DNA from 2 places in the Thiogranum longum genome. Region 1 is predicted to be linked to the other one. Evidence: predicted binding sites of a transcription regulator. Region 1 holds the regulator's gene; the other holds the start of a gene.

The links. The regulator FNR, encoded in region 1, switches genes on or off when oxygen is low (the NO sensors DNR and NnrR bind a similar motif). The targets are predictions, from matches to a motif close to TTGATNTANATCAA.
Region 2: a site for FNR is predicted at 2,185-2,198, ahead of DFR30_RS04145 (nitrite reductase). Genes of this name have one in related genera too.

Annotation. Positions count from the first base shown of each region.
Region 1 is NZ_SMFX01000001.1:2,906,862-2,911,973, reverse strand. Features, by position in the region: gene ccoP (cytochrome-c oxidase, cbb3-type subunit III) at 1-90, opposite strand, end outside; gene DFR30_RS14170 (cbb3-type cytochrome oxidase subunit 3) at 83-253, opposite strand; gene ccoO (cytochrome-c oxidase, cbb3-type subunit II) at 259-888, opposite strand; gene ccoN (cytochrome-c oxidase, cbb3-type subunit I) at 904-2,319, opposite strand; gene DFR30_RS14155 (OmpW/AlkL family protein) at 2,391-3,035, opposite strand; gene fnr (fumarate/nitrate reduction transcriptional regulator Fnr) at 3,150-3,917, opposite strand; gene hisB (imidazoleglycerol-phosphate dehydratase HisB) at 4,066-4,659, shown strand; gene hisH (imidazole glycerol phosphate synthase subunit HisH) at 4,702-5,112, shown strand, end outside.
Region 2 is NZ_SMFX01000001.1:828,580-833,691, reverse strand. Features, by position in the region: gene DFR30_RS04155 (3'-5' exonuclease) at 1-318, opposite strand, end outside; gene DFR30_RS04150 (NosR/NirI family protein) at 553-2,151, shown strand; gene DFR30_RS04145 (nitrite reductase) at 2,263-3,987, shown strand; gene DFR30_RS04140 (hemerythrin domain-containing protein) at 4,050-4,517, opposite strand; gene cobA (uroporphyrinogen-III C-methyltransferase) at 4,767-5,112, shown strand, end outside.

The DNA.
Region 1 (5,112 bases):
AAAGATATTGCCCAGCGTTAAAACGATGATCCAGCCACTCCAGAATTCACTGGTGAAGGCGAAATCCTGTGCAAGGTTTGCTTCATTCATGGCTTGCATCCTTTGGTTCAAGATTACTGTCATCGGCGAACGGCAGGTTCGCCGCTTCGTCGAAGGCACTCTTGCGGTTTTTGCTCCAGGCCCAGATACAGACGGCAAGGAAAGCGATCAGTGCAAGTGCCGTGGTGATGCCACGCAATGTATTGAGATCCATGACGCTTACCTCCGTGATGAAATGCTGGTGCCGAGCACTTGCAGGTAGTCGATAAGTGCATCCAGCTCGGTTTTGCCCTTGAGTGTTTCCGGGGCCTGTTCGATTTCCGCATCACTGTAGGTATCGCAACCATTGCAGGTGGCGCTGATGAGCATATTCATGACGCGCATTTTCTTTTTGATCAGCTTGCCATCCAGTTCGGTTTCCCCCAGCCAGGGGAAGCTCGGCATGTTGGATTCCGGAACGACATCGCGTGGATTTGTCAGGTGTACACGGTGCCAGTCATCACTGTAACGACCGCCAACACGTGCCAGATCCGGGCCTGTGCGTTTGGATCCCCACTGGAATGGATGGTCGTATACGAACTCACCCGCCACCGAGTAGTGACCATAGCGTTCTGTCTCGGCGCGGAACGGCCGGATCATCTGTGAATGGCAGAGGTAACAGCCTTCACGTACATAGATGTCACGCCCTTCCAGTTGCAGTGCCGTGTAGGGTTTTAACCCTTCGACAGGCTCCGTTGTGCTCTTCACAAAAAACAGCGGAACAATTTCGACCAGCCCGCCGACACTGATGACCAGCAGGATCAGTACCGCCATCAGACCGATATTTTTTTCGACGACTTCATGACTCATGATAATTCTCCTCGTTCACGCCGTCTGTGGGACCGGGGCATCGGCAGGTTCGGCACCGGAAGTGGTCCTGATAACGTTGTAGGCCATCACCAACATGCCGCTGAAGAACAGCGCACCACCCAGGAAGCGGACGAAGTAGTAGGGGTACATGGCTTCCAGTGACTCGACAAAGCTGTAGGTCAGCGTGCCGTCATCATTGACAGCCCGCCACATAAGGCCCTGCATAATGCCGGAGATCCACATGGAGACGATGTACAGCACGACGCCGATGGTTGACATCCAGAAGTGCCAGTCGATGAGCTTGATAGAGTACATCTGCTCACGCCCGAACAGTTTTGGAATCAGGAAGTAGACCGAGCCGATCGACACCATGGCAACCCAGCCCAGCGCACCGGAATGCACGTGGCCGATAGTCCAGTCGGTGTAGTGAGACAGTGCATTGATAGTCTTGATCGACATCATCGGGCCTTCGAAGGTAGACATTCCGTAGAAGGACAGCGACACGATCAGGAACTTGAGGATCGGATCATCACGAAGTTTATGCCAGGCGCCCGACAGCGTCATAATGCCGTTGATCATGCCACCCCATGAAGGGGCGAGCAGAATCAGCGAGAACACCATGCCCAATGATTGTGCCCATACCGGCAATGCCGTGTAGTGCAGATGATGCGGGCCGGCCCACATATACGTTGAGATCAGGGCCCAGAAGTGTACCACCGACAGGCGATAGGAATACACAGGGCGCCCCGCCTGTTTGGGGACGAAGTAGTACATCATGCCGAGGAATCCGGCCGTCAGGAAGAAACCCACAGCATTATGTCCATACCACCACTGCACCATGGCGTCGATGGCACCCGGGTAGACCGAATAGGATTTGGTCAGGCTTACCGGTATCTCGGCACTGTTGACCAGGTGCAGAACTGCGACGGTCAGGATAAATGCACCATAGAACCAGTTCGCCACATAGATATGCTTGACGCGGCGTTTCATGATGGTACCGAAAAATACGATGGCGTATGACACCCAGACCACAGTGATGAGAATATCAATGGGCCATTCCAGTTCTGCGTATTCCTTGCTGGTGGTGATACCCAGTGGCAGGGTGATAGCAGCCAGAACAATCACCAGCGTCCACCCCCAGAAGGTGAATGCTGCCAGCTTGTCAGAGAACAGCCGCGTCTGGCAGGTGCGCTGCACGACATAATATGAAGTCGCAAACAGCGCCGATCCACCGAAAGCAAAAATGACGGCATTGGTATGCAGTGGGCGCAGGCGGCTGAAGGTTAACCAGGGCAGATCCCAGCTTAACTCCGGCCATACCAGCTCGGCGGCGATAAAGACGCCGACCAGCATGCCGACGATGCCCCATACGATAGTCATCACGGTAAACTGGCGCACAACCTTGTAGTTGTATGTGGTCTGTGAGTCCATGGCGTTTCCTGTTATGAGAGAAAGATTGGACAAAAGCAGGCGTGACGGTTTTCGCCACGCCTGCTGTTACTTCAGAACTTCTTGCCGACACCCAGCATGAAGACCCAGGGATCGATATCAACATCTGCCTTGCCGGCGGCAGACGAATCCGCGGTGGTACCAATCCTGGCATACCACACCTGGGCGCTGATGAGGGTGCCGTTACCGATGTCGTAATCCAGACCGGCCTCAGCAGCAAGGCCGAAGCTGTCATCGAGATCAAGCTGCGTACCACTCAGTGCGCCATTGGTGTTTTCATCCCAGAAATAAGTGTAGTTGATGCCTGCGCCGACGTAAGGGTGCAGGTTGGAACCGGAGTTGAAGTGATACTGCAGCGTGACAGTGGGAGGTAATGCCTTGGTGTCGGCAACCTTGCCTGTACCCGCCAGAGCACCCTTGTCACCCTTGATATCGACGGTAAATGGCCAGACACCAAGCAGACCTACACCAAGGTTATCAGTGAACATGTAAGTGAAAGAGACGCCGAGCGTATCGGAATCCTCGACACTGACAGTGGTGCCGGGGAGTCCGGAAAAATCATCGGCATCATCATTCGGCGCCAGGTGCGCCCAGCCGACCCGGGCGACAAAATCACCGGTTTCATAGGCCATGAGTGGCATGGAAGCAAAACTGCTGACCAGTACTGTACCGATCATGGCGTTCTTCAAGGTACCCATCGTTGTACTCCTCTGTAGACATGCGGGGTTGAGGTGTACTTTGCGTGAGTGCCGGGTGAGCGGCATTGATTCAGATCAAAACAGCATTAACTTCGTGGCTGTGGCGGGAGAGGATCAGGTGCGGGAGACAGGGTTGTCAGCGTCGCAGTTGGCAGATGAGAACTGGCACAGACGATCACGATCCAGAAGTTCGATATGCCTGCGCTCGACTTTCAGCAGGCCTTCGTTCTGGAAGCGGGTAAACAATCGGCTGACAGTCTCCAGCGCCAGTCCAAGGTAGTTTCCAATGTCGCCGCGTGACATGGTCAGGTTGAACTGGGTGGAGGAAAAGCCGCGTCGCCTGTAGCGATTGGACAGGCTGATGAGAAAGGCAGCAAGCCTTTCTTCAGCGGAGCGCTGGCCCAGTGCCAGCATGCTTTGCTCGTCATCATGAATTTCCTGACTCATGACGCGTAACATCTGGCGTTGCAGGTCGGGTAGCTGAGTGCTCAGTGCTTCGAGTTGATCAAAGGGGATTTCACAGACGCTGGTGGTTTCCAGGGCCCTGGCTGTCAGTGGGTGATTGTTGTGGGCAATGGCGTCCAGTCCAACCAGTTCGCCGGGTAGTTGAAAACCCATTACCTGCTCCTGGCCATCCTCGGATGTTGCGAAGGTTTTCAGTGAGCCGGAACGTACGGCGTACAGCGCGCGAAAGCGATCACCGACTTTAAACAGGTGGTCCCCACGCGCCAGCGGCCGCTTGCGGTCGATAATGGCATCCAGCTGCTCCATATCGTTTTTATCAATACCCACAGGGAGGCAGATTTCATTCAGGCTGCATTCCTGGCAGGCAACCGTAATCTCTTTCAGGGAGACGACTTTTTCCTGTTTTCGAGTGGGCATGGCACGACCTGCTGGATGGTTTGTACGCATTATGTGCAAAACGACACACTGTCGGCAACTATATTATATGAGTAAAGAATGGTTCTCTAACTGTGCGATTTCAGATAGGATTCAGGTCAATCCGATCAACTGTAACGAAATCCTGACCATGACGGCGAGAACAGCGCAGATTCAGCGCGATACCCTGGAAACACAGATTGGTGTAAAGCTCGATCTGGACGGCTCCGGCAATTCTGAATTTGATACGGGTGTGCCCTTTCTGGAGCACATGCTGGACCAGATCTCCCGCCACGGCCTGCTGGATATAGCCATACAGGCAAAAGGGGATTTGCACATCGATGCCCACCACACTGTGGAAGATATCGGAATTGCACTGGGACAGGCCTTTAATGAGGCCCTGGGTGATAAAAAAGGGATTCGTCGTTACGGGCACGCGTACGTACCGTTGGACGAGGCCCTGTCGCGCGTGGTCATTGATTTTTCCGGTAGACCGGGGCTGGACTATCACGTCAATTTTGCGCGCGGCCGTATCGGTGATTTTGACGTGGATCTTTTTCATGAGTTTTTTCAAGGCTTTGTGAATCATGCCAAGGCAACAGTTCACATTGATTGCCTGCGTGGCGACAATGCACACCACATCGCCGAGACGGTCTTCAAGGCATTCGGGCGCGCCGTACGCATGGCGGCCGAGGCAGACCCGCGTATGGCGGGTATAATGCCTTCCACCAAAGGGAGCCTGTAGCCGGGAAAATCCCGCCGCACTGCCGGCAAGCATCTGTCCGCCATGTCCAGCATCGCTATCATTGACTATGAAATGGGTAACCTGCACTCCATTGCCAAGGCAGTGGAGCATGTCGCGGGAGAGACCAGGGTGCTCGTCACCTCCGTGCCAGAGAAGATTCTGGCAGCTGACCGGGTCATTTTCCCCGGTGTTGGAGGAATCGGGCACTGCATGGAATCTTTGCTGAGGCGCGGACTTGACCCGGTGATCCGTGAGGTGGCGGCCTCCGGGAAGCCGTTGCTGGGGATTTGCCTGGGTATGCAGGCCATGCTGGAACGCAGCGAAGAAAATGGCGGCATAGATTGCCTGGGTCTGATCAAGGGCGAAGTGCGACGTTTCAGCGACTCGCTCAATGACAACGGCGTAAAGCTCAAGGTGCCACACATGGGCTGGAACCAGGTGCACCAGCAGACG
Region 2 (5,112 bases), 2.1 Mb from region 1:
TCCACCGCCGTTCCAGGACACCAGGGTGGGCGTAAACTTCTCTACACCATCAAAAAACCGCTGTACCAGTTCCGCCTCACCGGCATCCGGCTCACCCAGTGACCAGACCTTGAGCTTGTCCTTGTGGCGCAGCACGACGGAAATGGCGCAGATCCGGTGCAGGTGCAAGGGCAGAAATTCACTGCCGGTGGCTTGCTGGCGCAGGTGAAACATGGCCTTGGCGACATCGGCATCATCAAGATCGGGCAAGTCATACAGCTTGCGGCCACTCTCGATGTCCGGAATGGTCTCGATATCGAAAACAAAGATATTATTCATACGAGGGTCGGCAAGCTCTGTTGCCCGCTTCCTTTATGTGACCGGTTACTTCCAGCAGGCCTGCCATTATAAGGCCAAATTCATACTTGCGGTAATCAGCGCCGGTTACCCGGGTGCCGGAGTCAGCTTGACCTAAATCAATGACAGGAGTGGCCGGCCGGCGCTTAAGATAGCCATTAATGATTGACACACACCAGTCAAGGGAGTGTGCTACGGATGGTTTTTTCATAACTCATGCTGAATTCACCAGTAATACATCATCGAGCACAGCTGTTTTACCGGCAGTTCGTCGCTGTTCCAGCCTGGCTGGCTGGCTGCTTGCTGCTGCTGGCGGCTACGATCAGTACCGCTTTCGCTGACCCTGTAGACGACCTGGCCCGAACCTTTTTCCCGCAGGCAGACCAGGTCGGTGAGTTCCAGGGTGATCCACTCGCGGCACCGGTCTACAAGGGTGACCGCCTGCTGGGCTACGTACTGCGCACCACAGACATTGCAGCCATCCCTGCCTATTCCGGAAAACCGATCACCCTGCTGGTCGGCCTCGGACTCGATGGCCGGATTACCGGCCTTCAGATCATCAAGCACTCCGAACCCATCCTGGCCGCCGGCATCTCCGAGAAGCAGCTGAAACACTACGTTGACCAGTACCGTGGAATATCGGCCCGCAAACGGGTCAAGCTGGGAGGCGTGGAGCGAAAGGGTTACGTGACCATAGACGGAATTACCGGTGCGACCATTACGGCCATGGTCATGAACGCAACCGTAATGAAAGCGGTCAACAAGGTTGCCCGTTCACGTGGAATACCCGTGCCGACCAGTGGCTCAGCGTCGACAGCGCCGGTGGTCGCGCCTGCTGCCGAGGCAACAGAAAACCACCCGGCCCCGGCCTGGTGGATGGGTGCGACCCATGAGCCTTTCTGGGTCTCCGTATGGCGTGTACGCCTGTGGCAGATCACGGTACTGTGTGTCGCACTTGGCGTGCTGGTTTTTATACTGTTGTTCCAGGACTGGCTGACCCGGCGACCAGCACTGCTGAAGTACATCCGTACCGGGTACCTGGTTTTCACCCTGTTTTTCATCGGCTGGTACAGTCTGGCACAGCTTTCAATTATTCACGTGTTGACTTTTATCAATGCCATTCTGCATCAGTTCAGCTGGGAAGCCTTCCTGGTCGATCCCCTGATATTTATTCTGTGGGGTTTCGTGGCACTGACACTACTGCTGTGGGGACGCGGTGTGTATTGCGGCTGGCTGTGCCCGTTTGGCGCCCTGCAGGAATTGATCAGCAAGATAGCCCGGTGGCTGAAAATTCCTGAGTATCACTTTCCGCCAGTTGTACATGAACGCCTTACCGCACTGAAATATATTATTTTTGTGGCACTGTTTGGCCTGTCCCTGCAATCCATCGGCTACGCCGCCATGGCCGCCGAAGTGGAACCTTTCAAGACCGCGATTGTGTTGCACTTCAACCGGGATGGTGTGGTACTGGGCTATGCCCTTGCCCTGCTTGTTATAGCGGCTTTCAACCGCAAGTTTTACTGCAAATACCTTTGCCCGCTTGGCGCGGCACTGGCCATCCCGGCACCCCTTCGCATCTTTGACTGGCTGCGACGTCGCAAGGAGTGTGGCCGACCCTGCCAGATCTGTGCCCGGCAATGTGAAGTCCAGGCGATACGGCCAACCGGCGAGATCAACCCCAATGAGTGCCACTACTGCCTGGATTGCCAGGTAACGTATTGGGACGATCACAAGTGCCCGCCACTGTCGGAAAAACGTATCAGAAGGGAGAAAAGTAAAGCGGCACTGGAACGCATCAGAGGCATGGAGAAATGATGCTTGTGCAGCCGATGCTGTTTCACCGGTCAATTGATATAGATCAAGGCCTGCAATATTGATCTATGTAGGATGCCTGCAGTAAGTCAACCTGAAGAAAGGGAGAGAACGATGGACAGATCAGCAGTTTCCCGTATTGCGGCCATGAGCGTGCTTTTGCTCAGCTCGCTTGGCGCACATGCCAAGGATTCCGAACACCCGGGAACCACGCCGGGAGAAATGCGCTACAAGGGCGCACCTGTTCCGGAACAGATGCAGTCAAAAGATGTGATCACCCCCGGCGCCCCTGCCCTGACAGAGGCAGAATTTTCCAAGGCCAAGAAGATCTACTTCGAGCGTTGTGCCGGTTGTCACGGTGTACTGCGCAAGGGCGCGACCGGCAAACCGCTGACCCCTGACATTACCCGGCCCAAGGGTCTTGATTACCTGAAAGTGTTCATCAACTTCGGTTCCCCGGCCGGTATGCCGAACTGGGGATCATCGGGTGCGCTCTCGCCTGATGAAGTCACACTCATGGCCAAGTATCTTCAGCACGAGCCTCCGATTCCGCCTGAGTTCGGCATGAAAGAAATGAAGGCGACCTGGAAGGTGCTGGTTGACCCGGAGAAACGTCCGAAGAAGAAGATGAACAAGTACAATCTGGACAACATCTTCTCGGTGACGTTGCGTGATGCCGGACAGATTGCACTGATTGATGGTGATACGAAAAAAATCATCAACGTGATCGATACCGGTTATGCGGTACACATCTCGCGTTATTCAACTTCAGGACGTTACCTGTTTGTGATCGGGCGCGATGCCAGGGTCAATCTCATCGACCTGTGGATGAAGAAGCCTGATAACGTGGCCGAAATCAAGATCGGGCTCGAAGCGCGTTCCGTGGAGACCTCCAAGTACAAGGGCTATGAAGACAAGTACGCCATTGCCGGCGCCTACTGGCCACCACAGTATGTCATCATGGATGGCGACACCCTGGAGCCGCTGAAAATCGTATCCACCCGCGGCTACACGGTTGATACCCAGGAATACCACCCGGAACCACGCGTGGCTGCCATTGTCGCCTCTCACGAGCACCCCGAGTTTATCGTCAACGTGAAGGAAACCGGCAAGGTACTGATGGTCAACTACGAGGATATCAACAACCTCAAGGTCACCACCATTGGTGCAGCACGTTTTCTGCATGATGGTGGCTGGGACTCCACGCACCGTTACTTCCTGACAGCGGCCAACAAATCGAACAAGATTGCAGTCATCGACTCGAAGGAAGACACGCTGACAGCCCTGGTCGATGTCACCAAGATCCCGCATCCGGGTCGTGGCGCCAACCTGAGTGATCCAGAGTACGGTCCGGTCTGGGTAACCAGTGCACTGGGTAATGATCATGTCACCATGATTGGTACAGATCCGGTGACCCACAAGAAAAATGCCTGGAAAGTGGTACGCACCCTGAAGGGCCAGGGCGGTGGTTCCCTGTTCGTGAAATCACACCCAAAATCAAAGAACCTTTGGGTTGATTCACCACTGAACCCGGACAGCAAGATCAGCCAGAGTGTCGCCGTGTTTGACGTGGACCACCTCGACAAGGGCTATGAGGTCCTGCCGATTGCTGAATGGGCCGGTATCAAGGGTGACGGACCGAAACGTGTTGTTCAGCCTGAGTACAACAAGGCCGGTGACGAGGTCTGGTTCTCGGTGTGGAGCGGCAAGGAGCAGGAATCCGCCATCGTGATCGTGGATGACAAGACCCGCAAACTGAAGAAGGTGATCAAGGACAAGCGTCTGGTTACACCGACCGGCAAGTTCAACGTGTATAACACCATGCACGATATCTACTGATCCGGCTTGCGCTGAAACAGACGGGAAGGGGAGGTCACTCCCCTTCCCGTTTTTTTATGCGTTCAGATATCCCATTTCCTGTCTGATTTCGACATATCGAATGTATCGAGCTGCTGTGAAATTTCTTCCCGGCTGGCGTCCAGTATATGACTGGCCATGGGTAAAAAGAAATCCTCCTCCTTTTCATGATGTTTGATCATCCGGTCTTCCAGCCGAGTCATACAATCCAGAACAAGGTCCGAGTTCCTGGACTTGATGACCTGCGCCATGTCCGTAACAAGACGGACGATGTCATCATGCTCCTCCCGAAGGGCCACTGTCGGTCCCTGGGGAGCATGGCTTGCCGCTTCATAGGCGGAGTACAGCACTTCCTCTTCCAGGGCCATATGGCGCTTCAGGTGGGCAACCATTTTCATGAATAGCACGTCAGTTGTCTGCCAGTCCTCGACTTCAATCGCTTCCATACAACGGGAAATGAGATTCTCGTACAGTGAATGTTCGTGTGTCAGCCAGTTGTCTGTGCTGCCCATGGAGCCCCCTCCCGTAATTGCATGGTGCTATAAGAATCCCCCGGGCCGGACGAGTCAAGGGGACGGCCGCGAACCTCCGGGTGTTGCCCCTTCCCGAACGGCTTTCAACATCCTGTATTAGACTCAATATAAACCCTTGACCTATATCAAGGACAGCAAAAACCCCCACCTCCAATATAAGCCCAATAGTGCCGCATGGGCGGGCGGGAGTTCGTCACCACAGACAATGGGGTATTCGGGAGATATCGGTTGAGCATACAGGCAAAAATTTATCTGGTTGGTGCAGGACCTGGTGATCCGGATCTTCTCACGGTCAAGGCACAGCGTTTGATCCGGTCAGCTGACACTGTGGTTTACGACCGGCTGGTGTCACAGGAAGTTCTCGACCTGATACCTCACTCCGCTTCCAGAGTGTACGTCGGTAAAGTAACCGGTCACCACACCCTCAGCCAGAAAGAAATCAATGCCCTGCTGGTAGACCTGGGCAGGAAACGCCAGCGTGTGGTGCGTCTGAAAGGGGGCGACCCCTTTATTTTCGGTCGTGGCGGTGAAGAGGCACTGGCGCTGGCACGCAACGATATCGCTTTTGAAGTGG